One region of the Latilactobacillus parafuchuensis genome, then DNA from elsewhere that is predicted to be linked to it. Evidence: a T-box and tRNA genes for the amino acid it is inferred to sense, from the RefSeq annotation. Region 1 holds a T-box; the other holds one or more tRNA genes.

Region 1 (15,198 bases):
GCCTAACGCGACGAACGATCCGGTTAAGCCTAGTGCCCGTCCCCGTTCTTTAATCGGGAAAACTTCGGTGATAATCCCGTTATTATTGCTCATCGTCATTGACGCGCCTAGCGCTTGAATCGCCCGCGCAATCAACAGAACGGTTAAACCACTATTGAAACCACATAATAATGATCCAAAAACAAACAAGACGGTCCCAATCTTAAAGACTTTGACTTTGCCAAAAGCATCGCCAACCTTACCAAATAATAGTAATAAGGAACAGATGACAATCAGGTAGATCGAGACGATCCATTCAGATTGGTTCATCGGAATTTTTAAATCTTTACTCATCACTGGTAGCGCGATATTAACGATACTACCATCTAAAGTTGCCATGAATGTAAACAAGCCCACGGCGGTCAGAATCCACCAACGATTCTTTTGAACCTTCGGATTATCTGCGTAGCTTAATGCCATTTAGTCACTTTCTTTCATTTTAATAAAATTCAATCTTGATTATTATACGCTATTTTCAGAAAATAAAATATAGTCAATCGACTGATTGCTTATTATTAAACATAACGAACTATTTAGCTTTTTTATAATAGTGCCAACTGACTACTGTAAAACCAATTAAAATAGTCATCAACGGTTCAATATATGAATAAGTTGCAAATTTAACATATTCGAGTGGATTTATGCCTAGTGTTCCAGAAATAAAAATACCGCTAACGCCCCATGGTACCAATGAATTGACTGCTGAACCACCTGCCGATAACGTCCGACTTAAATATTTACGATCTAATCCGATTTTATCGTACGCAGATTTAAATGTTTCACCTGGTAAAATAATAGATAGATATTGTTCGCCCACCAAAAAATTAATCCCAACGGAACTAAAAATCGTCATCATAATTAACTTACCTGGCGTATTAACAAATGTTTGAATTTGATTAATTAAAGTTGTAATAACCTGAAATTTAATCAACAGTCCCCCGAGCGCTAAAGCCAAAATAATTAGTGCAGCTGAACCAAGCATGCTTTCTATCCCACCACGTGATAACAAACCATCAATTTGCTTATTACCAGTTTGTGAGACGTAGCCACTCATTAACATATCGCAAATTTCCTTTAGCGTTAGTTGTTGTACCCCTCTCAAAAGTGTCACACAAACCGATACTAACGAACTAGTTAATAGTGAAGGGATTGCTGGGATTTTAAACCACGCGAATATGAATAGTACTAATACTGGCAATATACTCCAAAATGAAATGTCAAAATTACTTTGTAAAATATGAGACATGCTTTGAATGCTTGCCATAGCCCCATCTTTAGCGCCACCCCCAACCACTAAATAAAAAATAAAAGTAATGGCTGCTGACGGTAGTGCAGTTTGTAGCATGCTTTTAATATGCTCATATAAATCAACTTTAGCTAAACCAGAAGCCAAATTAGTGGTATCTGAAAGTGGTGATAAGTTATTCCCTAAAAATGCACCTGATACAATTGCGCCCGCCGTCAACGCTGAAGAAAAGCCTAATATATGACTAATCCCCAATAGTGCAATCCCAATTGTTGAAATGGTGGTAAAAGAACTTCCGACAGTAATGCCGACAAGTGCGCATAATATAAAAGTGGTTGGCAAAAAATATTTGATTGAAATGATCTTAAATCCATAGACCATGATTGTTGGGATAGTCCCAGCAGCAATCCAAGTAGCGACTAATACCCCAATTAATAAAAAAATAATAATTGGAATGATGCCTGGTTTAATGCCTTCAACAATGCCATCATGAATTTCATCCCAAGAATAACCACGAATCTTACCGTAAAACATAAGCAATGTAAAAACCATCAATATTGGAATATGTGGTGTAATTTGAAATTTGATAATTAATATGCCTAAAATACTGAGCATTACAATCAGAATTACGATTGCCTCAACTATATTCATCGAATGCTTATTTTCTTGTGTCATTTTTAACACTCCTTTAACTAATTAATTTAATATTTAGTAACTAATCAAAAAAGACCGGTTCATTAATCTGAACCGACCTAATTTTAAAAACTACTTATTATTTTTTAAATCCGCTTGAGTATCCACTAACCATTGTTCTTTTTTGAAAGCACTAATAACAAATGGAATACCAACAAAGATAACAGAAATGATTACAACTAATACTGATTGCGAAAGCGTTGTTGTAAATAATGTTGCAAAGATGATAATTGCAATCCCTAAAATTAATGCAAGGGATACAGTCCAAACTAGACCGTTACCTTTTTTACCAATCCGATATGGACGATTAAGATTAGGTTGATCTTTACGTAATTTCAAGACTGCAACCGCAATTAATAGGTAAACAATTGCGTATAAAATAGTTGTTGCATTTGTTAATGTTAAAAAGACGCCATTAACATCTTTCATGAAACCATATAACAAGGCAAATAATGAAATTGCAACTGATTGTGTTAAAACAACATTTCTAGAAACACCGTATTGATTTTGCTTGTGAAAACCAAATTTTGATGGTAAGTAGCCATCGCGAGCAACTTGAATAATCGTCTTTGATGGGCCAGTTACCCATGCAGATAATTGCAAGAGAACCCCAATAAATACCATAAAACTAAAAATGTTAGCGATAATTGATGGTAATCCTAAAATATTACAATAAATCAAAATTGGTTGTGTAATATTTGATAATTCCATTTTCCCACTAGGCACAACATTTGAAACCAACATTGCATTGACTAAGTTTAATAAAACTAATCCGATTAATGAAATAAAAATTCCTTTTGTAAATGTTTTAGAAGGATTGTGTAAGCGTGGAATAAATACTGATGACATTTCAATCCCAACAAAAATGAATGAGATACCAGCCATATATTTCAATGAAGATAAGCCATCCTTGGCTGGAATTAATTTATCCATCGAAAAGTGTCCTAAAGTCCCACCAGGCATAATACCGTTTTTAATTAATACAGCAATACCTAATGCCGCCATAACAACGATTGGAATATAAACACCTAACCAAACGCCAAAATTACCGCCGACTTTAGCCATATCAAATTTTAAATTCAAAAGTGTAATGATCCAATAAAAAACTAAGATACAACCTAAAACAAACCAGTGATTATTTCCTAAGTCTGGATTGCCAAACGAATTACCAAGCAATGGTCCAATTGTAGAAGCAACCATTACCATGCCTGGGAACATTTGAACCCAAAGTAACCAAGCTGTCACGAAACCTAATTTACTATTTAAGGCAGTCTTAACCCAAAGTTGGGGGCCACCTTCTTCAGGCATTGACGTTCCTAATTCGCCTGCAATTAAAGCAATTGGTAGTGCAAAGAATAGTACCGCAAAGATTGAATAACTAATTTGAGCCCAGCCTGTAGCTGCTAACGTAGGGATACTACGAACAGTTGCACATAGTGCCATTGTTAATCCTATAAATGTCCCCAAAACAATTTTATTTGCTTGTTTATTTTCCATATTAAACATTCCTCCGATTTTTGTTCCATAACAAGAAAGCCGCATACGCGGCTTTCTTAAGCTAAAGAATTGTTAAAATTATTTACGGTTTTCGTAAATGGCTTCTAATTTTTCTTGCATAGCTTGTTTGATTTTAGGAGCAAAATAATCAAAGTTATCTTCTTTGTTCATATATGGTGTCATAACAGCTGCACGTAAAACTGTCACTTTACCAGCTTTTTCCCAGCCTTCTTTAGAAACCCCTAAATCATTAACGAACTTAAATGGACTGTTCCCATAATCAGGAATTGCAAAATCAGTATGTGATGTTAAATATTCATTGCCATAAATACTCCCTGTCACATATGATGCTTGATTATAGAATTCGTGGTTCAATTCATTCATTTCTTCAAGGTTAGTATTGCCTTTTTCTTGGAAGACATAATCAACCATATTGAAATCAGGATTTGTTAAAGTATGGACTTCGATTGTCTTATCGCCAACTTTAAATTCTAAATTGCCTAAGAAATTATAAAAACGATGTGCCCCTTCAATAGAAGCACCCATTAATTTACCATAACCAGTAACATTTAATGGTAACGTACGATGAGCAGCCCAAACCGCAGCAGCTGTTGCACCGGCTTTAGAACCTTCAAGAATATATGCGCCTAATAATGCTGGAATATCTGCACCTTTTTCAAATACATAAGTTGCAAAATATGAAATAACGTCACGCATACGGACATCTTGGATTGCAATACCACCAGCTGAATAAGGAATGTATCCCATCTTATGGGGATCAATCGTAACAGATTCAGCTTCTGGGAAAGCAGCATAAGCGTTATAAGTATGTTCTGAAATAAGATTTTCATCTTCAGTAAAGACGTTGTATTCAGCATACTTACTTTGTAATTCGTTGTAAGGAATTAACTTGTTATCTTCATCAAGTAAGATAGCACGACCATAACCACCATAAGCAGCATCAACATGTAAGTAATAGTAAATGCCATCTTTAGCAAGCTTGTTACGTAATTCTGCAATTTCGTTGATGCTATCAACAGCCCCTTCTTCAGTCGAGCCAACAACTCCGACAACACCAAGAACTGGGATTTCTTTACTTGCTAAGTCACGTACAAGTTTTTCTAATTCATTAATATCCATACGATAGTTAGAATCAACGGGTACTGGGATAACTTGATCCAAACCAATTCCGATAATATCAGCAGCTTTCAACCATGAATAATGTTTTGTTTGTGGTACTAACCACTTACCAAGCTTCTCAAGATTCTTCCCACTGCGAGCTGATTTAGCTTTAATTTCATCAATCTTATCGCCGTTGGCTTCAACTAAATCCATGATCTCTTTAGTTGACATATTTGACAATTCCCAATCAGATTTGCCAGCAACAATTGCGGGATCAACTTCCTTCATTGCAAATGGAAGAGACTTGATATTACGTGCATACCATAATCCTTCTAAGTTAGCTAATGAACCATCAGCAACGATGTGTCCCCAACCATTAGTGTAGCCCATTAGGGTTGCAAATTCTAAACCAACTTCCTCTTCCATTTGTGAGGTTGCAGGTGATGATTCGTACGCAACGTTATTACCATTCCATAACATCGCATAGTTATATGCTAAAATAGCTGGCATTAAGGTTTCAGAATTCATATGTCCCCAATAACGACCAGCATTGTGCCAAGGAACTGATTGTGAACGTAAACGAGCAGAAAGTTCGTCTAAAACGTCCTTCATATTATTAACCGTTCCTTGGAATTCAGGTGATGATTGTTGTTCAGCTGAAATCATAGGTTTGTCTTGTGGCATATAATTTTGACGCCACCCTAAATGTTCGTCAACTAACTTGTTTAACAAGTCCTTATAAAGTTGACCATTTTCAGCCTTATCACCGATAAATAGTGCAGATAGATCTGTCTCTTTTGCATTAAAACTATTCTTAGTCATAGCAAAAAATCCTCCTTAAAATATATATATTGTGTAACCCCATACATTAGAATACGCCCTTGTTCTGTAAATGTAAACCCAGAAATGTAGTTGACTACGTCAACTTTAAACCACAAAAAAATAGCTACTATAGAAGCAGCTATTTCTTACAATTGTATTTATTTTGGGGTTATACTAAATATATTACACTTAATTAATTATAAGCGGAGAATTACAATAGTATAAAATACAAAAGCCATCTTTAATATTTAAAACGTCTCTAGTCTGTTACACGTGCTAGGAAATAATTCTTCTTACCACGTCGAACGATGACGAACTTACCGTCAAAACTATCTACTGGATTGATATCCATATCGGTATCTTGCACGCGATCACCATTAATCGTAATCGCACCATTTGTCACATCTTCACGTGCTTGACGTTTCGACGATTCAATTTTGGCATCTACTAAGAAATCAACAATATTCTTAATTTCACTAGTAATCTCAACCGTTGGTGCTTTTTCAAAGGCTTGTTCAGCTTCAGCAACATCTAACGCTTTAATATCACCAGAGAATAATATCTCAGTAATCCGTTCAGCTTCATCAAGTGCTTCTTGACCATGAACAAAGCATGTTACTTCTTCCGCTAGACGACGTTGTGCTTCACGTTTTTCAGGTTCAGTCGCAACTTTTTGAGCTAGGTCCTTGATTTCATCTTCTTCTAAGAATGTAAAGAATTTCAAGTACTTAATCACATCGCGGTCATCCTGGTTTAGCCAGAATTGGTAGAATTCGTATGGTGAAGTCTTTTTAGCATCTAACCAGACGGCACCACCTGCCGTTTTACCAAATTTGGTACCATCAGCCTTGAGCATCAATGGAATTGTTAAACCAAATACAGGTTCATCACTACCTTCTAGCTTATGGATCATATCAATCCCAGAAGTAATATTACCCCATTGATCAGCACCACCGATTTGCAATTGAATATTATGTTCATCATGTAAATGTTTAAAATCAATTGACTGAAGAATTTGGTATGTGAATTCAGTAAATGAAATGCCGACGTCTAAACGACTCGCAACAATATCTTTGGCCAACATTGTATTGATGTTAAAGTTTTTTCCGTAATCTCTTAAAAAATCTAATAATGAAATTTTTGATAACCAATCGTAGTTATTAACAAAAGTAACGTTCGCGTCTTTACCAAATAATTTCCGCATTTGAACCGTTAAAGCTTCAACATTTTTTTGTACTTTTTCCATAGTCTGTAATTGTCGTTCAGAATTACGACCACTTGGATCACCGATACTACCAGTTCCACCACCAATTAAGATGTAAGGATGATGACCAGCCAATTGGAATCGTTTCATCATCATGAAGGGAATTAAATGCCCGATGTGTAAACTATCTCCAGTTGGATCCGCACCACAGTATAAAGAAATCTTGTTATTTTCAACCAGCTCACGTAACCCATCAGCATCTGTTTGTTGATTAATTGCATCCCGCCATGTTAATTCATCAATAATATTTTTTTTCATCAAAATTTCCTCCTATACAAAAAAGTCCCTGCAATCTTAATTAAATTAAGATTACAGGGACGAATAATTAGCATCTTCGCGGTACCACCCGTGTTATATAGATTAAAGTGCACTTTAATCTATATCACTCTCGATTTTAACGTAAATCACACGTGCGATCACTCTTGCAGAAAGTGTAATTCGATTCGATAATATTTATTAGGTCTCAGCATACCCTAACTCTCTGTAAAATGGATTATCAAATCTACTATGCTTCTCAATCGCTCTATATTTCTATAAGGCCAATCATAATAGAAAGCGTTGTAGTTGTCAACGATTTTCTTTTATTTTTTTATTTTAATTTTAAATCTATCATACTTATTTAAAAATACCTTATACATAAAGTGGCCTGACATCAGTCTTGGGGCACTTATATTAAACAATTATTTTTCTTAGCTATGTGCTATGGATCATCAATTCCCGCCAATCTCAAAAAGCGCTCTATCCTCAGTTGGGATGGACCGCTTTTTTAGCTTCATTTCCAATTGATAATTGGATTATGTCACAGCTTGTTTTATCTTCGATTATAGTTTTGAAACGTTAGCAGCTTGTGGTCCACGGTTGCCTTCAACGATATCGAATTCAACGGCTTGGCCTTCTTCTAATGATTTAAAGCCTTCGTCTTGGATTGCACTGAAATGTACAAAGATATCTTCTTGGCCTTCGACCGAGATAAAGCCGAAACCTTTTTCATTGTTAAACCATTTTACTGTACCTTTTTCCATGATGTTGCTCCTTTAAAATTCACTATATTATCTAGTCATCTTCTAGACAAACACTATTATACGCGATTTTGAAACCGCATGCAAACTGAAAACTAATTTTAATTTAAGTGATATTTCGTTTGACGATGATAGGCTTGATCAGCGTCTAAAACGATATTACCAAAGTCCGGATGATGAATCGCATCCGGCATCATCTGGGCCTCAATTGCGACCGCTACGTGTGGTTTAATCGGTTGCTTGGTCAAATTAGGCTCACTACCAAATCCGTTGGCCGTATAAATCACAATCGCATTACCCTCAGTGGTAATCGTAATCGTGCGACCACTTGTTGGTTCCGTTAATTTTGCATCCACGTTCGTGATTTTTCTATTCAATAAAAAGGCATGATCATAGCCTGTCACCAATTGATTTTGTTTGGCTTGACTCTTAAAAGCATCGGCTATTGGTCGTGCATGCTTTAAATCAAAGACCGTATTATCTACGGGTACCAATCGGCCAGTTGGAATGCCATCAGCTTGAATTTCACTGAAATAATCGCTGTTAATCAATAACTGATGATCAGCAACATCTTGGTCAAAATCACCGGTCAGATTCAAATAAACGTGACATGTAGGGTTAAATAACGTCTTTTTGTCCGTTGTCGCTGCATAATCAACCAACCAATCGTTGGTTTCGGTCAACGTATAGGTCGTCGTCACTTGCAAATTACCTGGAAACCCATTGGCCCCATCCGGACTAGTCAATGTAAAGCTAACGCTAATCGCATCCACTTTTTCAGTGACGGTCGCTTGCCAGACTTTCGATTCAAAACTATTCGGCCCACCATGATTAGTATTGGCGCCATTGTTAATTGGGGTGTGATAGGTCTGCTCATCTAATTTAAAGGTTCCTTGCGCAATTCGACCAGCCACACGGCCTACCGTCGCACCAAAATAAGCATCCTGTTTGATATAGTCCGCTAAATTATCGTAACCAATCACCACGTTTTTAAACTGACCAGCTTGATCAGGTAACACCAAATTAGTAATTGCAGCTCCATAATCAATCACAGCCAGTTGGTAGCCCTGACTATTTTCTAACCAGTGTTGCCAAATCGTTTGCCCATCAATCGTGCCAAATTCCTGACGCCAATATTTCATGATTGTTGCCCCCTATTGATTGATATTTTGAATAAATCGTTGGAAAGCCGCTTGTCCCTGTGAATTTCGTTTATAAACACCGGCATCCTCTAATACGCGTTTAAAGACTTTACCGACTGCTGTTTGGACAATTCCAGTGACATTTGCACGCGTCACGTTTTGTGCCCGTTTAATATCGTCAGCCCACGTTTGATGATAGGCTGCCATCTCGTTGGGTTGGTCACACAAATACTTTTCAACTTCGGCCATTTCGGTTTTAAGCCGGGGTGGTAAAATGGCCAAGCCCATGACTTCAATTAGGCCAATATTTTCTTTTTTAATGTGTTGCACATCAGCGTGTGGATGGTAGATGCCATCTGGAAATTCAACTGACGTTTGATTATCGCGTAAGACCAAATCTAATTCGAATTGTGTGCCGCGCATCCGCGCAATCGGCGTAATCGTATGGTGTGGTGTGCCGTCAGTGTCCTGCGCTAAAATCTGGACTTCGGGATCACTATAGTGTTGCCACCGGTCCAAAATCGTCGTCGCTAAGTCGGCAATTTGACCTGCATCATCGCCAGTTAACCGAATGACTGACATTGGCCAATTAACAATACCGGCTTTGATATCCGCATAACCTTTGAATTGAATTGGTGTGTCAATCGCTGCTTTAGCCATTGGAAAATCATGGCGACCACCTTGATAATGTTCATGGGTCAAAATCGACCCCCCAACAATGGGTAGATCGGCGTTACTCCCCGCAAAATAACCGGGGAATTGTTTGACAATCCCTAATAAATCACTGAAAGTTGTTGCGTCAATTACCATCGGTTCATGTTTGCCGTCCAAGAAAATCGCGTGTTCGTTGAAATAAGCATAAGGTGAATACTGGAAACCCCATGTTTGGTGGTCCATTTCAAAACGAACAATCCGATGATTACGCCGGGCTGGGAAATCTAAGCGGCCCGCATACCCTTCGTTTTCCAAACAGAGTTGGCATTTGGGATAACCGGTTTGTTTCATCGTTTTAGCCAACGCAATTTGTTTCGGATCTTTTTCCGGTTTAGACAGATTAATCGTAATTTCCAAGGGACCGTATGGTGTATCAACATCGTACGCGATATTCTTAGCAATCGCCGCAACTTTAATGTAGTCATTAGCTTGACTTAATTCATAGAAATAAGCCAATGCCTTTTGCGGATCAGTCGCATACAACGTCCAGAAATTGCGATTAACCGCACTAGGAAGTGGTGTCACCAAATCCATCAACTTGGCCCCTAAAATGTCTTGTTCGGCCGCTAAATCGTTAATTTGATGATTGGCGATTGCTAATTGAAGTAGTGCTTCTTTTAAATCAATTAACTGCTGACTCGCTGGCGCAATCGCTGCGGCATCCGCTTCACCCACTAGGTCTAAGACCACATTAAATAAATATTGTTGATCGTCTTTTGTATAATCAGTCGCTGGAAAAGTGAGTACTTTTTCAATAAATGTTTGAATCAATTCTCTTGCTTGCATAATTTGCCCTCTATTTGTCTTGATACCCGTTTGGATGGCTTAAATGCCAGTTCCAAGCAGTTTCGATAATCGCTTCGATATCGTCATATTGTGGTTGCCAACCTAATGTGCCCCGTGCTTTGTCGCTAGCGGCAATCAGGGTGCTGGGATCGCCAGCTCGGCGGGGTGCAATCTGAGTTGGAATCGCTTTGCCAGTCACTTTACGAGCGGCTTTGACGATTTCCATGTTTGAGAAACCAGTTGATGAGCCTAAGTTGAAGGCGTTACTGCCGTTGCCCGCTGCCAAATATTTGAAGGCTAAGATGTGCGCATCGGCGAGGTCCAACACGTGGACGTAATCACGGACGTTGGTGCCATCTGGTGTCTCGTAATCGTCACCGAAGATTGAGAGTTCGGCGCGATCGCCAGCAGCGACTTGTAAGACAATAGGTAATAAATGGGTTTCGGGATGGTGATCTTCACCAATTGAACCGTCCGCTTTAGCGCCAGCGACGTTGAAGTAACGCAATGCGACGAACTTGATGCCGTAAGCTTTGTCTGCCCATCGCATCATGGTTTCCATCATCAACTTACTTTCGCCGTAAGGATTGGTGGGGATTTGTGGATCGGTTTCTTTGATTGGAATGGTTTTCGGTTCGCCATAAGTGGCCGCCGTTGATGAGAAGACAATCTTCTTAACATCAAATTCCGTCATGACTTCGAGCAAGGCAGTCATGCCGTAAGTATTGTTGTCGAAATATTTAAGTGGTGCTTTCATGGATTCTGGGACGATTGAGAAAGCCGCGAAATGAATCACGCCTTCAACGTCTTCTTGGTCGAAGACGGTCCGCATAAAATCTTTATCGCGAATATCGCCTTCGTAGAACCGCGCTTGCGTGTTGACCGCGGCGCGGTGGCCAGTGATTAAGCTATCGACAACGGCGACATCGAAACCTTGGTTGATTAATTGATCGACGGTGTGTGAGCCGATATAACCGGCCCCACCTAAAACTAAAATTGACATTAAAGATTCCCCCTTAAATTAATCTAATTTCTTTGCGCCATCCGCAATTTCTGCGATGTAGAAGCTTGGTGCGTAACCAATTTTAGCGGTGTAAACTTTCGCAACGTTGGCTTCAAAATTTTCAACTTGATCTTTAGCTACAATCGCAATTGCACAACCACCAAAACCAGCACCAGTCATCCGGGCACCCAAGACACCAGGTTGTTCCCATGCGGTTTGAACTAAGGTATCCAATTCAATACCGGTTACTTCATAATCAAATTGCAATGACACGTGTGAAGCGTTGACTAATTTACCAAAACGTTCAAGGTCGTTATCTTTCAAGGCTTCACGGGCCTTCATCGTCCGTTGATTTTCAGAAACAGCATGCCGCGCCCGTTTCAATAACGTTTCGTTTTGTAACAGATAGGCTTGTAAATCGAATGATTCATTATCGAGTTCGCCTAATGATTGAATATCATTTTTAGTTTGTAAAATCGCAAGTGCAGCTTCACATTCACTACGACGTTCGTTATATTTAGAATCTGCTAATTCACGGCGTTTGTTGGTATTCATGATGACAATCACGTTGTCTTGTAAATCAATTGGGACTAAATCGTAATCCAAGGTATTCGTATCTAATAAAATTGCGTGGTTCGCTTTACCCATGCCGACTGCAAATTGATCCATAATACCAGAGTTAACCCCGATAAATTTATTTTCAACCATCACACCAGTCTTAACTAAATCAACGCGATCAATATCTAAGTTAAATTGATCTTCAAGAATGACACCCATTAATAACTCGATTGAGGCTGATGATGACAACCCAGCACCATTGGGAATATTACCCTTTAGATAAATATCCAAACCGTGATTGATTGTATAACCTTGTTCTTGAAGATAAACAATCATCCCTTTTGGATAATTCGCCCAGTTATGTGCTTTTTGATAAGAAAGATCACTTAGGTCAAATGAAATCACACCGGCGTCTTCAAAGTTACCGGAAATTAATTTAAAGGTTTGATCGTCGCGTTTCGCCACCGTTGCATAAGTCCCTAAGGTAATCGCCGTTGGGAAAACGTGACCACCATTGTAATCGGTATGTTCACCAATCAAATTAATCCGGCCGGGTGCAAAATAGCTGGCCTCAGCTTCGGTTTTATAAGTGTCTTTAAATGCGTTTTTCAAGTCTGTCATGTTCATCATAAATTCCTCCTTTATTAATCGCTTTCATTTTACTAAATATTTACTAAAAAATCAAACTATTTTTTTAAAAAGAACGTTTTAATCGGTTTTAATATGCTAAACTAGATAGGTAAACAACGAATTGAGAGGTGCGCCTGTGGCAACCATTAAAGATATCGCCCAATTAGCCAACGTTTCGAACGCAACTGTTTCTCGCGTCTTAAATTATGATCAAACTTTATCAGTTGGCGACGAAACGCGCCAACGGATTTTTGAAGCAGCGGAACAATTAAATTACACGAAGAGTCCTAAAAAAAATAATCCGCAACACGGTCGGATTGCCATCGTTGAATGGTATACCGCCAAAGAAGAGTTGGAAGATCTCTATTATTTGTCGATTCGCTTAGGCGTTGAAACGAAATTACAGGAATTGGGTTATGAAGTCACCCGTTTCTTCCAAAACGACCCCTTCAACACCCTTTCTGACGCGCTCGGCGTGATTGTGATTGGTAAATACAGCCCAGCTCAAATCCAACGTTTAAAGAAATTAAACCCTAATTTAGTTTTTGTTGATATGAATACCTTGGATTATGAAATCAGCTGTGTGATGACCGATTTTAAATCACCGATTAAAAGCGTGCTTGACCACTTCATCGCTCAAAAAATCACTAAAATTGGGATGCTGACCGGTCAAGAAAGTACCGCCGATCAAGTTCAACTTGGCATCGATCCACGACTAACCCATTTTGAAACTTATTTAACCGCCAAAAACCTATATCATCCAGAATGGATTTTAACGGGCGATTTCACCCCAGAATCTGGTTATCAATTAACGATGCAACTTTTAAAAGAACATTCAACTGATTTACCGGAAGCGTTATTTATCGCTAACGATGCAATGGCTGTCGGGACCCTCCGCGCTTTACATGAATCCGGGATCCAAGTCCCAGAACAACTCAGTTTGATTAGCTTTAACGATACGTCAATTTGCCAATACACCTTCCCGACTTTAAGCTCGGTAAAAGTCTACACCGATCAAATGGGTCAAGCCGCCGCTGAATTGTTGATTAAACAACTCAACGCCGACCAAGTGATTCCCCAAGTGATTACGATTGGCACAACGTTAACCTTGCGCAATAGTTCGAAATAAAAACAGCACGCCGCCAGAAATATATCTGGTGGCGTGCTATTTTTTACTTCTCCATCGCTTTGCGCAATGCGGCTGCTAATGGACTTTCAGCAGGTTCATCTTCTTGATTGACCTGTTTCAATAAACGTTGTTCTTCGTGTTTTGAGATTTTCTTTTTACGATCTTTCTTGTCCATCATTTTTTCGGTCGTGCCACACGTTAAACAGCGGAAGAAGGCGCCATTTTTGCCTTCAACAATCGCCATTTTCTTATGACATTGTGGACAACGATGATTGGAAATCTTCGGATCTTTGCGACGACGATAATGACAATTGGTACAAACGTAAATCTTGCCATCACGGGTATTGCGTTCCTTTAATGGATGATCACATTCTGGACATTTTTTATTAGTCAACGCAAAATCGTGGTATTCAGTTTGGCTCGTCTTAATTTCGGTGACTAGTTGTTTCGTAGCCGTTTCAATCTCTTGAATAAAGGCCTCAGGTTGCTTCTGACCATGGGCAATCGCTTCGAGTGATTGTTCCCACTGACCGGTTAATTCAGGCGATACCAGGCTTTTATTGACTAATTTTAATAGTTGCTGACCTTTAGGGGTCGTCGCTAAATGATTGCCATTACGGGTCACCAATTCGGTCTTTACCAATTTTTCGATAATTTCCGCTCGTGTTGCCGGCGTTCCTAAACTATATTTCTCCATTTTACCGAGTAAGGTCCCTTCGGTCAGTGGCTTAGGCGAACTCGTCAGCTGCTCTTTAATCTTAAACTGACCAGGAATCGTCGCGCCTTTTGACCAATCAAAAGGCTTAGTTGGCGTTTCTTCAGTGGTCTTCCAACCGACTTCAATGATTTGCGTTTGTTTAAAGTTAAATGTGTGCTTGCCAAATTGAACCGTCGCTTTAGTAACTGCGGTAACGTGGGGGGCTGCGAATAAGCCTAAGAATCGTTCGACGATTAACCGATAAACTTTTAATTCATCGTTGGATAGTTTAGCGACCCGGGCTGGTTCTTCAGTTGGAATCAACGCGTAATGATCGGTCACTTTTTGATCATTAAAAACCGCTGGTTGTAACACTTTAGCCCCTTGGCCTAAATAGTGTTTCGCACGCGGATCAAACTTAACGAGTGCCGATAAACGGTCCTTCAAAGTCGCCTTGATGTCCGTTGATAAATATTTCGAATCAGTCCGCGGATAACTGACTGCTTTGTGCATTTCATACAGCGATTGAACCAATGACAACGTCTTTTTAGCGGACAAACCATATTTGGCATTAGCCACTTGTTGTAATTCAGTTAAATCATAGGGTAACGGTGCACTTTGTGATTGTTTTTTAGTTTGAACGGCCATCACTTGGCCTGGTTGTTGCATTAATTGCGCGACTAATTGATCAGCCTGTTCCCGACTCGTAAATTGTTGGGGATTAGCCAATTGTAATGTCGCGTTCTGACCTTGATAGTTCAACTGAATTGTATAGTAGGTTTGCGGTTTAAACCGGTTAATTTGGTCCTCGGTTTCGCGCACAAAAGCCAGCGTCGG
Region 2 (15,198 bases), 860 kb from region 1:
CATTCCTGCTGATATTCTTCAAAATATGATGTTTTCGTTAAGACTCGTTCAAGAACTAGCCTATATCTATGACTACGACGATGTTATTAACAAAGATGGCATGCTTGATATCGATGGCGTTATTGTTTTTTTAGGTATCATGGTAAGCGCTCAGGGTGCTGGATCATTGCTACGGGTAATCAGCTCTAATGGGGCTAAGTATACTGTAAAAAAAATTGGTCAAACTGCCTTGACCAAAACGATGTGGTACCCGTTACTTAAAAAGATATATCCATTCGTAACCGGTAGAATGCTGACAAAAGCTGGTCTCGCTAAAGGTGCTACAAAAGTAATCCCTATTCTTGGAGGTGTTGCTTCTGGTGGAATTACGTATATCACAATGACTAAATCAGCTACTCGCTTGAACACTGAACTGCTCAAGGGGTATGGGAACCAATACTCCAAAAAAGACTTTGACCAGGATATCAAGATTATTAATGCCCAATTTGAAGAACTTTGATTGGCTAAATATTTTCACTATCCGATTAATTTCCAATGCTACTTAATAATAAAAACACCTGGACGGTTGATAATTAACCGTCCAGGTGTTTTTGTCGTACCCTTAAAATAGTCAAACTAACACGATTCCGAAACTAAACAGCTCAGTCGCGCTCTTGATTTTCTAAGTCCTTTGCGATTGTTGCGTCGATGCCTTTGACGACGGCGGTCATTAGGCCGGCTTCTTCCATTGCTAATAGACCGGCGACGGTTGTGCCACCTGGTGATGAGACTTGGTCGACTAAATCCCATGGTGAATCATCACTCATCAAGACGTTTTGGGCACTGCCTAAGACGGCTTGGGCCGCAATTTCAGTGGCAGCATCCTTTTTCAAACCATGTTTAACACCGGCACGCGCCATCGCGTCGATAAATAAATAAACAAAAGCGGGTGAACTCCCAGCTAAGGCGCTGAACGTTGTGAAATCTTTTTCCCCGATTTCAACGACACCCCCTAATTGGGCTAGAATCACTTTAACGTCTGCTAATTGATCAGTCGTCACTTGCGTATTGCCAACCACCGCTGTGATGCCAGCTTGATTCGCCACGTTGACGTTCGGCATAATTCTGAGGATTGGTAAATCTGATTGACCGACTTGTTCGGCTAATTTGGCTAATGATAATCCTGCAGCGACCGAGACCATCACTGTTTTGTGCGCTTTGAAGGCCGCAGCCGTTTCTTCGAGGACTTGAGGGACAATGTACGGTTTAACCGCTAGAAAAACAATATCGGCTTCCGCCACCAAAGTCGCATTGTCCGCAACCGGTGTTAATTGATATTCTTTTGCGACAGCTTCATAAGTCGTGGCGTGTGCACTATGGACCAAAATATCAGTTGATGTTATTTTTTGAGCCTTAATCAACCCTTTAATCATCGCTTGTGCCATATTGCCGACACCAATAAACCCAATTTTCATAAGTGCACCTCTTCCTTTATTTCTTTCAAAGGATAACGAACTAGCCTTATAAAGTCAACTATTTAACCACCCATACCAGTTTTTTCAGATTCTAAACGACACAAAAATATAAAATCATGACTCACAATCCAACTCAGTTATTAATTCAACAACAGATTACCGCTTTCTTGTGCAACCACAATTGCTGCGAGATGATTAGCGTATTCAATTGCCAACCTGAGGCTCGCGCCGTTACAAAGTGCATGTAGCATCCCACCACAGTGTGTATCTCCTGCACCAATCGTATTAAGTACTTCGACTTCCTCAGCTGGTATAATACCAGAATCATTTTTAGTTATAAAATACGTCCCCTGGCTCCCCAACGTCACGATGATTGGACTTTGAGTGCTATTAAAAAGAGCAGTTGCCATTTCCTGAATAGTCCCCTTAAAACCCGCTAGAAATTCGATTTCATCTTGATTGCAATGAATCAACAGATTAGCCGTATTCAATACTAAATTAAGTGTGGCTTTCTTTAAATACTTAATTCTCGGCGAAGCATCAAAAATAATCCATGAATTGGTTCGTCTCTTCTCCAATTCATTCAAAATTAAGGTAGCATTCGATTCAGATTCAACCTGATAACCACTCAAATAAAAATACTGATAATCCGCCAAATTAATTTTTGTAAACCACTCTTTTTGAACTTGACTATCTATTCCCGAAATTGTCAAAAAACTACGTTCCCCATTGGGTTCTACTAAACAAATATCCCAACCATTATCATCACCGTTAATCAGTAACGGGCTTGTGATATTGAGCCGTTTAAACTCGTTTTGAATAATATCGGCATAAGTCCCTTCGCCTACTGGTACAAACAAATCGGCTGCTCCTTGCGCATACTGGATTGCCCCAAAAGTATTAAAGGCCGAACCGCCAATATTAGTTGCTTGAAGATCCCCAAGAACATCCCCACCAGAATCGGGTAATTGTGGCACATTAATGATTACATCTACGAATACTTCACCCATGATTAATGCTTTATCCATAATTTTTCTCCTTTTTAGGGCGTAGCACGTTAACAATCATCATACAAATAATTGCTGCTATCGCGGAAACAAATACGCCTAAACTATTATCTTTAAAAATACCATGGGCGAACGGGCCCGTCCAAATTGCATTATTTGTAAAAAGAAATCCTGTAATTGTGGCAATAATCCAAGCAACAATCCCACCAATATTATACTTAACGGGCGAAGTCATTATGATTAAAGACTCAGCATAACCCTCCTTTCTAAACATCTGACTATCACACAGAAAAATTGCTACCCAGCTTGCTAAACAAATCCCCAAGAAATTTAAGTACAATTCAAAATTACTTAAAAAATCTCCTGAAATAAACAAGACATATATTGGAATGACAATGACGATAGTCCCATGTAACCCAAGAGATGCTTTTTGAGAAATATTGATTCCGATTGTTGCCAAGTTTATTTTTGCAGATCTTAAAGATACGATACATTGTGGAATAAGTCCCCCAGCCGCAACCAAGAAATACATCGGTCCAATCCAACTTGGTAAAGCCGAATACATCACATCAAATGGATTACTTGCTGAAGAGAGCCCCGGTTCAATCGTACTAAGCAAAATACCACCAACCATCAGAACAAACAGTGGTAGTGCGCCTCCCATAGCTGTATTCCAAAAAGTAGCGCTTGGTTTAGTCTTGGGCTTTACGTAGGCCCCCCAATCTGCAGCCGCCATCGACCACGAAATACCAGAACCGGCTGCAACAATGCTAACGGCTGGCAGAAACCCCTTAAACCAACTACCTGAAGGTGAATTAATCGCCTGGTGCCAATCAGCCTGAACTAAGAAAATAAGTAGAATAACGGCCGTCAACAAACCAAAAACCCAGCTTAACCAAGTTTGTATTTTAGCTAACGTTTTTTCATTCAACAGACCTGATAACACCACAACGCCACCGAAAATTAAAATGGCTATCGCTGTATTCATACCATTTTTTCTAAGATTAAATATTCTAAACAAAGACAATAACAATAAGGTCCCGGTAATAATGTTAACCGCTAACCAACCGACCATGTTGATCCAAGCAATCAAATTTGGAATTTTATTACCATATATCCCATAAGCTGCTCGACTCAACTTAAACGTGGTTACTCCCTCTTTTTGACCAATCATTGCGACCCATCCAGGAATTAAGAATGATAGCGACCCAATGAAGGCCGCTAAAATTGCTTGTACAAACGATAATTGATAACTAACAATGATTGCCCCATAGACAAATCCCATGATTCCAACATTAGCTGCAAACCAATTATAAAATAATTTACCAGGTGTTAATGTTTTATCGCGCTCTGGTACTCTGATTTCTTCATCCATTCATAATCATCCTTTTTACATTATTTTTTTATAAAGGCACTCATTTTTTCAGCATAGTTATAAAAGTGATGTTCTGGATTTTTCCGATCTATAATGTCAATCCATTCTTGATCAATCGTATGATACCCCTGTTTAGCACCGCAAATAGCAGTTGCCATGGCGCCGATAGTATCCGTATCACCACCTAAGTTTGCCGAAAGAAGTGCACATTTTTTGACATCTTTTGCATAGTAGGCCATTGCAACCGCTGTAGGAATACTCTCAGAAATCATCGTTCCAGTACCAATCAAATTATAGATAGCGGTACAAAAGGCCGTATCATTATTACTAAATTTATGAGCAAGCTCGATTCCAAGAATAACTCGATCGTGATTTTTCGCAGCCCAAGTCGGAGTGCCCATCTTCAATCCCCTGTCGTTCGCGTCTAAAGCATGCTTGATTATCCCATCCCAGGAGAAATCAGCAATTGCGCCGCTAACGGCCCCTGCAATCATTGATGCCCCGCTAATCGCAACGTCGCTAGAATGCGTTATCTTAGTCACTTCGTAGACCATCTGCACTAGCGCATCAAGTTCTTCAGGTCGATATAAAACCCCAATTGGCGCAATTCTCATCCCTGCCCCATTCGTTAAAGCTTTATCCGTAATATTGCTAGGATTATCACCATTTTTAATTGCCATTAATGCAGCCTTACTACTGGGACCTAGAATATTATGATTCCATGCACCGACTTCGTTCGCCCATTTCATAATATGCGCCACCAAATTATGGCTATCGGGTTGCCAATCAGTTTCAATCAAAGAATCCAATATTGCTAATGCTTGATTTGTATCATCTGTATACTGACCATATGTAAAATTAACAGCAACATCATTATTGGCCGGACCATCCAAAAATTGAGTTATCTTACCCTTAAATTGTTTTTTTATTTGTTCGACTGGCCATAGTTCCGATGGCATCCCCATCGCATCACCAATCGCTTGCCCATATAAAGTCCCGAGTATCCTGTCTACCGTATCCATTATCAGTTTCCCCCACGTCTAAATATTTTTTATCAGTGAACGTTCAATCTCGATCACCCAATCAAGTTAACCGCTTTCATTATATTTCAAATAAATAAAAAGCTTGTTCTATCAACATTTTACTGTCTCAAAACAAGCTTCTTATACATTGATTGGGCTAGCTGGATTCGAACCAACGCATGACAGGATCAAAACCTGTTGCCTTACCGCTTGGCCATAGCCCAATAAAAAAATGGAGGAGAGTGGATTCGAACCACCGAACCCGAAGGAGCGGATTTACAGTCCGCCGCGTTTAGCCTCTTCGCTACTCCTCCATAAGTTGTATCTCATCGATTCAACTATATTATCTTACAAAATTCTGGGCCTAATTGCAACCCTAAAATGCAAAAAAAATCTTGATTATGTATAAATAATCAAGATTTTTTAATATTAATCGACTTAGTCGACACCTTCCATTAACTTGTGAATTGGTTTCACGAAGAAAATGAGAATGATCCCGAAGATTGCACTAACAATCCCGATGCCTAAGAAGTATTTAATTTCAGTTTGTGGTGAATATAAACGAACGAGTTGTGCATTAATCGCTTGGCCCGCAGCATCCGCTAAGAACCACATACTCATCATTTGAGACTTGAATGCTTTTGGTGCTAATTTAGTGGTAATCGAAAGGCCAATCGGTGAAATTAACATTTCAGCGATTTCAACGATGAACCATGATCCGATTAACCAGAAAGGACTAACTCGACCAGCGGTTCCGTGTAATAAACCAGGTAAAGACATAACCATGTATGACACACCGGCAAAGATTAAACCAACCGCGAATTTACCAGGCGCAGAAGGTTGTTTCTTCCAAGTACTCCACAACCAAACGAAGAATGGTGTTAATAACATGATGAAGAATGGATTTAAGGATTGGAAAGTTGCGGCAGCTAAATGCCAGCTTCCAATGTGTAGGACAGTTCGATCTTCAGCAAACAAGGCTAAAACGACTGAACCAGATTCTTCAATTCCCCAGAAAATAGCAGCGGCGATGAAGAGTGGAATATACGCCATAACACGTGAACGTTCTTTTTTAGTGACTTTTTGACTTGATAACATTCGTGAGAAATAGATAACGGGTAACGCAATGGCTACAATTGAGATGGCCAACACGATATTATCAATATTTAAATGACCAGTGAATTGTAACGCAAGCACCGCAATGATAATCACAATGACACCAATCACGATTTTACGAATAACGCTCTTCAATTCAGCACTCGCAATGGGATCATTTGCTTTTGAGTTTTCTTTACTAAATTGAGTCCGACCACGCCAATATTGAATTAAACCAAAGAACATCCCAACGGCGGCTAATGAGAACCCAAGATGGAAGTTCATTGACATCCCAACGGCCCCAACTAAGATTGGTGCTATAAATGACCCTAAGTTAATCCCGAAGACGAACATACTGAACCCAGCATCCCGACGACGATCAGTTTCACTATAGAGACTGCCGACCATTTCAGAAACATTTGGTTTTAATAACCCAGTCCCCGCCACAATCAAAGCAATTGAGATAAACAAAGCAGTTGCGCCCATCGGAATCGATAGGACAATGTGGCCCAACATGATGAGGACCCCACCAATGAAGACCGTTTTAAAACTGCCCCAGACACGATCACTCAACCAACCACCAACAACACTGGCTAAGTAAACCAGTGAACCGTAAATGGCCATGACTGACATTGCCGTCGTCTTATCAAAACCAAGACCACCTTTATCTAACGCAAAATACATATAGAATAGTAAAATCGCACGCATCCCGTAATAACTGAATCGTTCCCACATTTCTGTGAAGAATAACGTCGATAGGCCATGCGGTTGACCAAAGAATGTTTTTTCGTGTTTCTTTTCCATTATAAATACCCCACCTAATACTTTGTTATTTTTGGAAACTAAGAATCTGATAGCGACTGTAAAAATAGCCTATTCTAACCACTAGAATTTCGCTATCCAAGAACTTTCTTATCATTTGCTTAGAATCTATAAATGCCATTATAATCTTATTTTAATCTTAAATCAATTATTTTTTCAATAAAATGCTTGATTCTATTATCATTTACATTATTTTTTTCAAAATTACTTCATATTAATCCAATTAACTAACTAAACTAACTGATAATTAAGTTAGTATTCCCATCTATTTTTAATTAACGGTTTTCAGTGTACAATATGTGATAGAAAGTAGGTAAAAATGAATGACCCCTTTTAAATTACTCACCCTTGAAAACCAATTAACCGATCGCTGGCTCAACTATTACGAAGCCACGTATCAAAATCTTGATCAACAACTCATTCGTTACCATTTTGTCAGTCGCCAAGCTGACCTGACCGTCAACACTTTAAAACAACCTTTAAAAGCGGCGGCGGTCGGCATCTTTTGTTTGAACCAAGATGCCAGTCAAGTTCTCCTCGTCAAACAGTTCCGTTTACCACTCAACGACTACATCTATGGTAGTCCAGCTGGTTTAATTGATCCCGGCGAAACCGTTGCGCAAACGATTCAGCGTGAAATTCAAGAAGAAACCGGTTATCAACACGTTATGGTTCAACAAATCTTTAAACCCAGTTATTCGACGCCCGGGATTACCGATGGTGCCATCACTCAGGCTATTTGTGTGATTACCGATGCAACTCCCGGAAAAGCTCATTTAGAAGCCGCAGAAGCCCTTGATGCCGTTTGGGTCGATCGTCAAACCGCCCAATCTATTTTGGACCATGAAAAAGTTTCTGGTCGAACTCAATTGCTCCTTTGGCAATGGGTTAATCACGGCCTAATGCTGCATTAACCATTAAAACGCGTCACGAATCAATTAGCTGATTCGTGACGCGTTTTTAATTAAACATGATTAACGGACCATCTTTTTATTAGCCGTCGTCAATTCTTTATCCACTTCTTCAAGCGTTTCAAAATACCGTCGATTCTTAATCACAAAAATAAAACAGATTAGAATCATTAACGCCGCAAAATAAAAAGTCCAATGCGCGCTCCAATGCTCAGCAATTTTCCCCGCAACAAACGGTGCAATTGCCCCACCGGTAAACCGGATAAAACTATAAGCTGATGAAGCCACGCTACGTTCAATGGCATCATTTTCCATCGCAACGGTTGTCAATAAAGTGTTAACTAAACCTTGGAAGAAACCGGCCACAATCACGCCAGCTGCTACTAAAACTGGTTGGTCGGCATTAATCCCAATGACGATCAGACAAATCAGAAAAAGCCCTAATCCGACTAACAACGCGACCAATGTATTGGTCATCCGTTCGAGGAAGGGTGCCACAAAGACGGATGCCATGGCCAATAGCGCGCCCCAACCAAAGAAGACGAGCCCGACTTGCATCGCCGTTAAACCGACTAATAAAAATGGCGCGTACGCAAGAATTGTAAAAAAGCCAAAGTTATATAATAATGCAATGATCCCAACTGACCGTAATTTATGATTTTTTAACGCCCGCGCACCGTCAAAAAAGCGCGCTTTTTTCTTTGCTTTAGCGATTGGTTCCAACATCACCGTAATCGCAATCGCGGCAATCGTCATTAAAATTGCCACGCCATAAAACGGAAAACGCCAAGATAAACTGCCCAACACACCACCGACTAACGGTCCAATCGCCATCCCAACGCCCATCGAAGCTTCATACAAAATGATTGCTTTTTCGGACTCATCTGACATGACTGCGATAATTGCGGATAACGCCGTCGATAAGAATAACGCATTACCTAATCCCCAACCAGCTCGCAAAGCGATCAGCTGGGTAATCGTTTGTGAACGTCCCGCTAACGCTGAGAATATCACGATAATGATTAAACCAACACTGATCGTTTTTTTAGCCCCGATTCGAGTCGCAATGAACCCTGTAAATAACATGATGATTCCGGTCACTAGCATGTAACTCGTGAATAATAATGTGGTTTGCGCGGGTGTCGCATTTAATTTAACCGCAATCGTCTTTAGAATTGGATCCACCAATCCAATGCCCATGAAGGCGACCATACACGTGAACGCAACTGCATAAGCCGATTTTAACCCCTTATTTTTGTGTGCTGCCATTAATTCATCACTCACTCTCTTTTTGCCTAATTTACACCATTTTACATAACCTGTCAATAATGACACTAAATAATGACATGATTTAGCAAAATAAACATGGTATACTGATAATAATCAATCGATTAGAGGACGAATTTCATGAATACACTTAGTTACATTTTACTATGCATGTTAGTCCGTAAACCCTGTAGTGGTTACGAATTAAAACAATATTTAACCCTTTTTTGGGAATCTCATCATAGCCAAATTTATACCGCACTCGGGAAACTCCACGAACAAGGCTACGTCACTGTGGAAAATGATGCCACTCACAAACAGAAAAAGATTTATCATCTAACTGAAACTGGAAAAGCAATCGTTGCCGAATGGTTAGTCGAAGAAAACAAGGCCCCATCACAACGCGATGAATTCTTAGCCAAAGTATACGTGATTGCCTTAATGGATCATCAACAGGCCACCGAATTACTACAAGATCGGTTACAACACTATCGGAAAATGGTAAAAAAGTACGAACAAAAAACCGAAGAATACGACGCTATTACGGATACAATTGAAAAAGAACGCAACTTAGGCCGCTACCTAATCTTAGAGCGACGGCTCATCATGTGCACCGCAGAAGTCGAGTGGTGTGTCTGGGCCCAATCAACCATCGACCAGCTAAATACCAACTAAAAAAGATACGGTTCGCGTCAACTGGTGTTTGGCTTGAAAATAGCCATTAATAAAAGCACCCAATAATCCAAATAAAAAGCGTTATTATATTTTAGAATTCTCCACTCTGATTTTACTTAACCAAAATTATTGTTACTAAAAAAACCATAATCATGATATATCAATGATTATGGTTTTTTGAATTGTCGATAAACCTAATTATACCGGCTACAAAGTTAGAATTACGATTATCCTTTTTATTCGCCTTCAACATTGGTCATGTTCAAAGAGATTGAATCGTATTTAAGAATTTCACTTTTAATCGATTTTTTACTTGCCGGTAATGCCTTTAAAACACCAGTCGTATCATAGAATTCGGAACCAATTTCTGTCGTATATTCATATTTAGTCGCATCATTGGTAAACAACGAAGTTCCCATGAAATAATTCTTTTCATCTTCAATATTTAACATATCTAAAATTGTCGGTGTCAGTAGAAGCGAATTGCGCCCTTTGACATCAATCTCTTGATGTTTGCTATTCGGATATTTAATCATCAACGGCACCGTTGATGCAAAAGCAGTCCGTTTATCGTCGAAAGTCGATGCATACTCTGGTGAGGCATAACTAGCGTGATCAGTCGTTAAAATTAAAATCGTGTTATCTTTAAGATCACTATTTTCAAATTTTTTATAGAATGCACTAAATGCTTCGTCAAAATTATGGAATTTATTGAGGACTGCATTTTTACCATCGCCATATTGACTGTCCGTATCCCAACCATTATGTGTTTGTAACGTATAAGTCGATAACATGAACTTCTTATCCTTTTGATTTAAGGAATTAGCTTGGTTAAACAATAAATTAAGATTGTCTTTGTCTGATAGAAAAGTACCTGAGCCACTACCTTCCCACTGACTTGAATCACCAGAGATAACTTTATTAAAGCCTAAATTATTAAGATAGGGTGTAAACTGTTTATGCTTTGGTTCTGGATTAATCATTTCAGTTGTATAACCATTTTTATTCAGAATTTCTGGCAACCCAATCAGTTTCGTATTGAGCCGTTGCTTCATCTGTTTCGCTGTCGTTGCACCTTCATAGCCTTCATTAAATTGATAGCTAGAATATAATTGACCACGAATGCCACGATAGGTTGGCGCCGTGTGGTTATAATAATTACGAACATCAATCGACTCACTCGCAAATTGATTGATTGCTGGCATTAAATCTGGATACTTATCGTCTTCCAAAACTTTCCTAGAAGTTCCCTCGGCAAATATGACGATAACATTCATATTATCAAGATTCTTTTTATTGATACCACTTTTAATATTTTTATTCTCAAAAGCCTTCAATATTTTTGTGTGATTTTCAGATTTCATCGCATGTTCAATTGCATAGTCCTTTTGATAATCCTGCATCAAAGCATAACTGGCTTTAATGGCCGTATTGGGCTTAAACATAACGATGGCAGTCAATGCTAACAATACACCGACAATTGAACCTGCTGTAAACAATCTATGATGTTTTAACAAACCAAAACGCATTGGTAAAAAAGTAAGCACAATTGCAACAACCGTTAAAACAACATATTTCGGTAAGCTAGGCCCTAACGCATGAATATTATTAATATTTTCAAACATGGTTTTAGTGGTGAATGTTCCTGAGAATAATCGAACCCACTCTTGCGCAACGATGATTAAAAAGAGTAATGAACTTAAAAGATAGGCCGGATATTTAAAAAATTTAATTGGCAACTGAGTAATCAAGATAATAATAGCAAATTCAACGAGCTCCGCTGCTAAATGTGAATAGGTATGGTTTAATATATTGGGAATAACAACTAATAGACTGATCAACAGGACCTTTATAGTCGTTAATAAACTTAAACTCTTTGGGTTCTTAACTAATTGATTAATTTTTGACATCTAAATAAACTCGATTCCATATAATATTGATAATTTTTTTGAACAATGTCTAAAAAAACGAGACTTGCAATATGCTAGTTAACTCATTTCTTTCAATTATAATTCTACGAATACCTACGATTATAGCACATAATAATCAATGCCACTTAACACAACTTGATGAAAAGTATTAACTTTCCTTAAGATTTCGTAGCATCATCTTCCCCCCATAAACAACAAAAAAAGTCCTAAATTAATTAGGACTTTAAAACGAGAATCTATAATGCCGGCTGCAGGAGTCGAACCTGTGACCCTCGGTTTACGATACCGATGCTCTACCAACTGAGCTAAGCCGGCAAAAATGATGACCCGTACGGGATTTGAACCCATGATACCGCCGTGAAAGGGCGGTGTCTTAACCACTTGACCAACGGGCCGAAATAAAAAACGATTGATTTATATCAACCGTTACCTGACTCCGGTTGTCAGGCTCGAACTGACGACATCATGATTAACAGTCATGCGCTCTACCAACTGAGCTAAACCGGAATAACAGCGTGGCAACGTCCTATCCTCGCAGGTAGTTTCCCACCAACTACTATCGGCGCTAAGAAGCTTAACTTCTGTGTTCGACATGGGAACAGGTGTATCCTTCTTGCTATCGCCACCACACTATTTGTGCTATTCGCACTGAGAAGAACTTCGTTCTCTCAAAACTGCATAATAAGTAATATCATCTCAAAAGCCCAAAACATTGCACCTTTGGTTAAGTCCTCGACCGATTAGTACTAGTCCGCTCCATACATCGCTGTACTTCCACTCCTAGCCTATCTACCTGATCATCTTTCAGGGGTCTTACTTCCATAAAGGAATGGGAAATCTCATCTCGAGGGGGGCTTCACACTTAGATGCTTTCAGCGTTTATCCCTTCCATACATAGCTACCCAGCGATGCTCCTGGCGGAACAACTGGTACACCAGAGGTATGTCCATCCCGGTCCTCTCGTACTAAGGACAGCTCCTCTCAAATTTCCTGCGCCCGCGACGGATAGGGACCGAACTGTCTCACGACGTTCTGAACCCAGCTCGCGTACCGCTTTAATGGGCGAACAGCCCAACCCTTGGGACCGACTACAGCCCCAGGATGCGATGAGCCGACATCGAGGTGCCAAACCTCCCCGTCGATGTGGACTCTTGGGGGAGATAAGCCTGTTATCCCCAGGGTAGCTTTTATCCGTTGAGCGATGGCCCTTCCATACGGAACCACCGGATCACTAAGTCCGACTTTCGTCCCTGCTCGATTTGTCAATCTCACAGTCAAGCTCTCTTATACCTTTACACTCTACGAATGATTTCCAACCATTCTGAGAGAACCTTTGAGCGCCTCCGTTACACTTTAGGAGGCGACCGCCCCAGTCAAACTGCCCACCTGACACTGTCTCCCGTCACGCTAAGTGACGCGGGTTAGAGTGGTCATACAGTTGGGGTAGTATCCCACCAACGCCTCCATCGAAACTAGCGTTCCGATCTCTACGGCTCCTACCTATCCTGTACAAACTATACAAACACTCAATATCAAGCTACAGTAAAGCTCCATGGGGTCTTTCCGTCCTGTCGCGGGTAACCCGCATCTTCACGGGTATTATAATTTCACCGAGTCTCTCGTTGAGACAGTGCCCAAATCATTACGCCTTTCGTGCGGGTCGGAACTTACCCGACAAGGAATTTCGCTACCTTAGGACCGTTATAGTTACGGCCGCCGTTTACTGGGGCTTCAATTCTGGGCTTCGCTTGCGCTAACTCATCCTCTTAACCTTCCAGCACCGGGCAGGCGTCAGCCCCTATACGTCATCTTACGATTTTGCAGAGACCTGTGTTTTTGATAAACAGTTGTTTGGGCCTATTCACTGCGGCTGACCTGACGGTCAGCACCCCTTCTCCCGAAGTTACGGGGTCATTTTGCCGAGTTCCTTAACGAGAGTTCACTCGCTCACCTTAGGATATTCTCCTCGACCACCTGTGTCGGTTTACGGTACGGGTAGTTTATTTCTCACTAGAAGCTTTTCTCGGCAGTGTAACATCAGGAACTTCGCTACTTAATTTCGCTCCCCATCACAACTTGTCCTTATAGAATCAAGCATTTCACTCAACTCAAGACTCGTTGCTTGGACACACATTTCCAGTCGTGTGCTTTCCTTAGCTTCCTGCGTCCCTCCATCGTTCAAACAAAATAAACTAGTACAGGAATATCAACCTGTTGGCCATCGACTACGCCTCTCGGCCTCGCCTTAGGTCCCGACTAACCCTGGGAGGACGAGCCTTCCCCAGGAAACCTTAGTCATACGGTGGATCAGATTCTCACTGATCTTTCGCTACTCATGCCGGCATTCTCACTTCTAAGCGCTCCACTAGTCCTTACGATCTAGCTTCATTGCCCTTAGAACGCTCTCCTACCGCGGACACTTACGTGTCCACCCACAGTTTCGGTATTATGTTTAGCCCCGGTACATTTTCGGCGCAGCGGCACTCGACTAGTGAGCTATTACGCACTCTTTAAATGGTGGCTGCTTCTGAGCCAACATCCTAGTTGTCTGTGCACCGCCACATCCTTTTCCACTTAACATAAATTTTGGGACCTTAACTGGTGATCTGGGCTGTTTCCCTTTCGACTACGGATCTTATCACTCGCAGTCTGACTCCCGGAACTAAATCAATGGTATTCGGAGTTTATCTGAATTCAGTAACCCAAGACGGGCCCCTAGTCCAAACAGTGCTCTACCTCCATGATCCAATATTCCGAGGCTAGCCCTAAAGCTATTTCGGAGAGAACCAGCTATCTCCAAGTTCGTTTGGAATTTCACCGCTACCCACACCTCATCCCCGCCATTTTCAACTGACGTGGGTTCGGTCCTCCAGTGTGTTTTACCACACCTTCAACCTGGACATGGGTAGGTCACTTGGTTTCGGGTCTACATCTATATACTCACTCGCCCATTTCAGACTCGCTTTCGCTACGGCTCCAGCTTTTCACTTTAACCTCGCATATAAACGTAACTCGCCGGTTCATTCTACAAAAGGCACGCCATCACTCATTAACGAGCTTTGACTAATTGTAGGCACACGGTTTCAGGATCTATTTCACTCCCCTTCCGGGGTGCTTTTCACCTTTCCCTCACGGTACTTGTTCACTATCGGTCACTAGGGAGTATTTAGCCTTGGGAGATGGTCCTCCCGGATTCCGACGGAATTTCACGTGTTCCGCCGTACTCAGGATCCAGAACGGAGGTTAAGTTGTTTAATCTACGTGGTTATCACACTCTTTGACTCAGCTTCCCAGCTGATTCGATTACAACTTAACTTGGTAACTCCAATGTTCTGTCCTACAACCCCAAGAAGCAAGCTTCTTGGTTTGGGCTTTTCCCCGTTCGCTCGCCGCTACTTAGGGAATCGATTTTTCTTTCTCTTCCTGCAGGTACTTAGATGTTTCAGTTCCCCGCGTCTACCTTCATTAAGCTATGTATTCACTTAATGATAATACCCGACTAAAGGTATTGGGTTCCCCCATTCGGAAATCTCCGGATCAAAGCTTACTTACAGCTCCCCGAAGCATATCGGTGTTAGTACCGTCCTTCATCGGCTCCTAGTGCCAAGGCATCCACCGTGCGCCCTTTATAACTTAACCT

The links. A T-box is a leader RNA that pairs with one kind of tRNA and senses whether it is charged. The one in region 1 lies ahead of tyrS (tyrosine--tRNA ligase), so its partner is inferred to be a tRNA-Tyr.
Positions count from the first base shown of each region.
Region 2: it has a tRNA-Tyr gene. The T-box ahead of tyrS (tyrosine--tRNA ligase) is inferred to sense a tRNA for this amino acid. The anticodon was not compared.

Region 1 covers NZ_CM143875.1:2,231,013-2,246,210, forward strand. Annotated here, with positions in the region: gene ACVPPQ_RS10980 (MFS transporter) at 1-459, opposite strand, end outside; gene nhaC (Na+/H+ antiporter NhaC) at 569-1,960, opposite strand; gene tyrP (tyrosine-tyramine antiporter) at 2,051-3,475, opposite strand; gene tdc (tyrosine decarboxylase) at 3,554-5,419, opposite strand; gene tyrS (tyrosine--tRNA ligase) at 5,679-6,941, opposite strand; T-box leader at 6,994-7,211, opposite strand; gene ACVPPQ_RS11005 (cold-shock protein) at 7,505-7,705, opposite strand; gene ACVPPQ_RS11010 (aldose epimerase family protein) at 7,804-8,844, opposite strand; gene galT (UDP-glucose--hexose-1-phosphate uridylyltransferase) at 8,857-10,344, opposite strand; gene galE (UDP-glucose 4-epimerase GalE) at 10,355-11,347, opposite strand; gene ACVPPQ_RS11025 (galactokinase) at 11,366-12,532, opposite strand; gene ACVPPQ_RS11030 (LacI family DNA-binding transcriptional regulator) at 12,672-13,664, shown strand; gene ACVPPQ_RS11035 (DNA topoisomerase 3) at 13,708-15,198, opposite strand, start outside.
Region 2 covers NZ_CM143875.1:1,366,998-1,382,195, reverse strand. Annotated here, with positions in the region: gene ACVPPQ_RS06805 (bacteriochlorophyll 4-vinyl reductase) at 1-499, shown strand, start outside; gene proC (pyrroline-5-carboxylate reductase) at 642-1,454, opposite strand; gene ACVPPQ_RS06795 (PfkB family carbohydrate kinase) at 1,595-2,482, opposite strand; gene ACVPPQ_RS06790 (purine-cytosine permease family protein) at 2,475-3,836, opposite strand; gene ACVPPQ_RS06785 (ADP-ribosylglycohydrolase family protein) at 3,857-4,858, opposite strand; tRNA gene ACVPPQ_RS06780 (tRNA-Gln) at 5,011-5,082, opposite strand; tRNA gene ACVPPQ_RS06775 (tRNA-Tyr) at 5,092-5,172, opposite strand; gene ACVPPQ_RS06770 (peptide MFS transporter) at 5,297-6,757, opposite strand; gene ACVPPQ_RS06765 (NUDIX hydrolase) at 7,099-7,689, shown strand; gene ACVPPQ_RS06760 (MFS transporter) at 7,750-8,955, opposite strand; gene ACVPPQ_RS06755 (PadR family transcriptional regulator) at 9,094-9,627, shown strand; gene ACVPPQ_RS06750 (LTA synthase family protein) at 9,864-11,537, opposite strand; tRNA gene ACVPPQ_RS06745 (tRNA-Thr) at 11,801-11,873, opposite strand; tRNA gene ACVPPQ_RS06740 (tRNA-Glu) at 11,882-11,953, opposite strand; tRNA gene ACVPPQ_RS06735 (tRNA-Asn) at 11,993-12,065, opposite strand; rRNA gene rrf (5S ribosomal RNA) at 12,072-12,188, opposite strand; rRNA gene ACVPPQ_RS06725 (23S ribosomal RNA) at 12,279-15,197, opposite strand.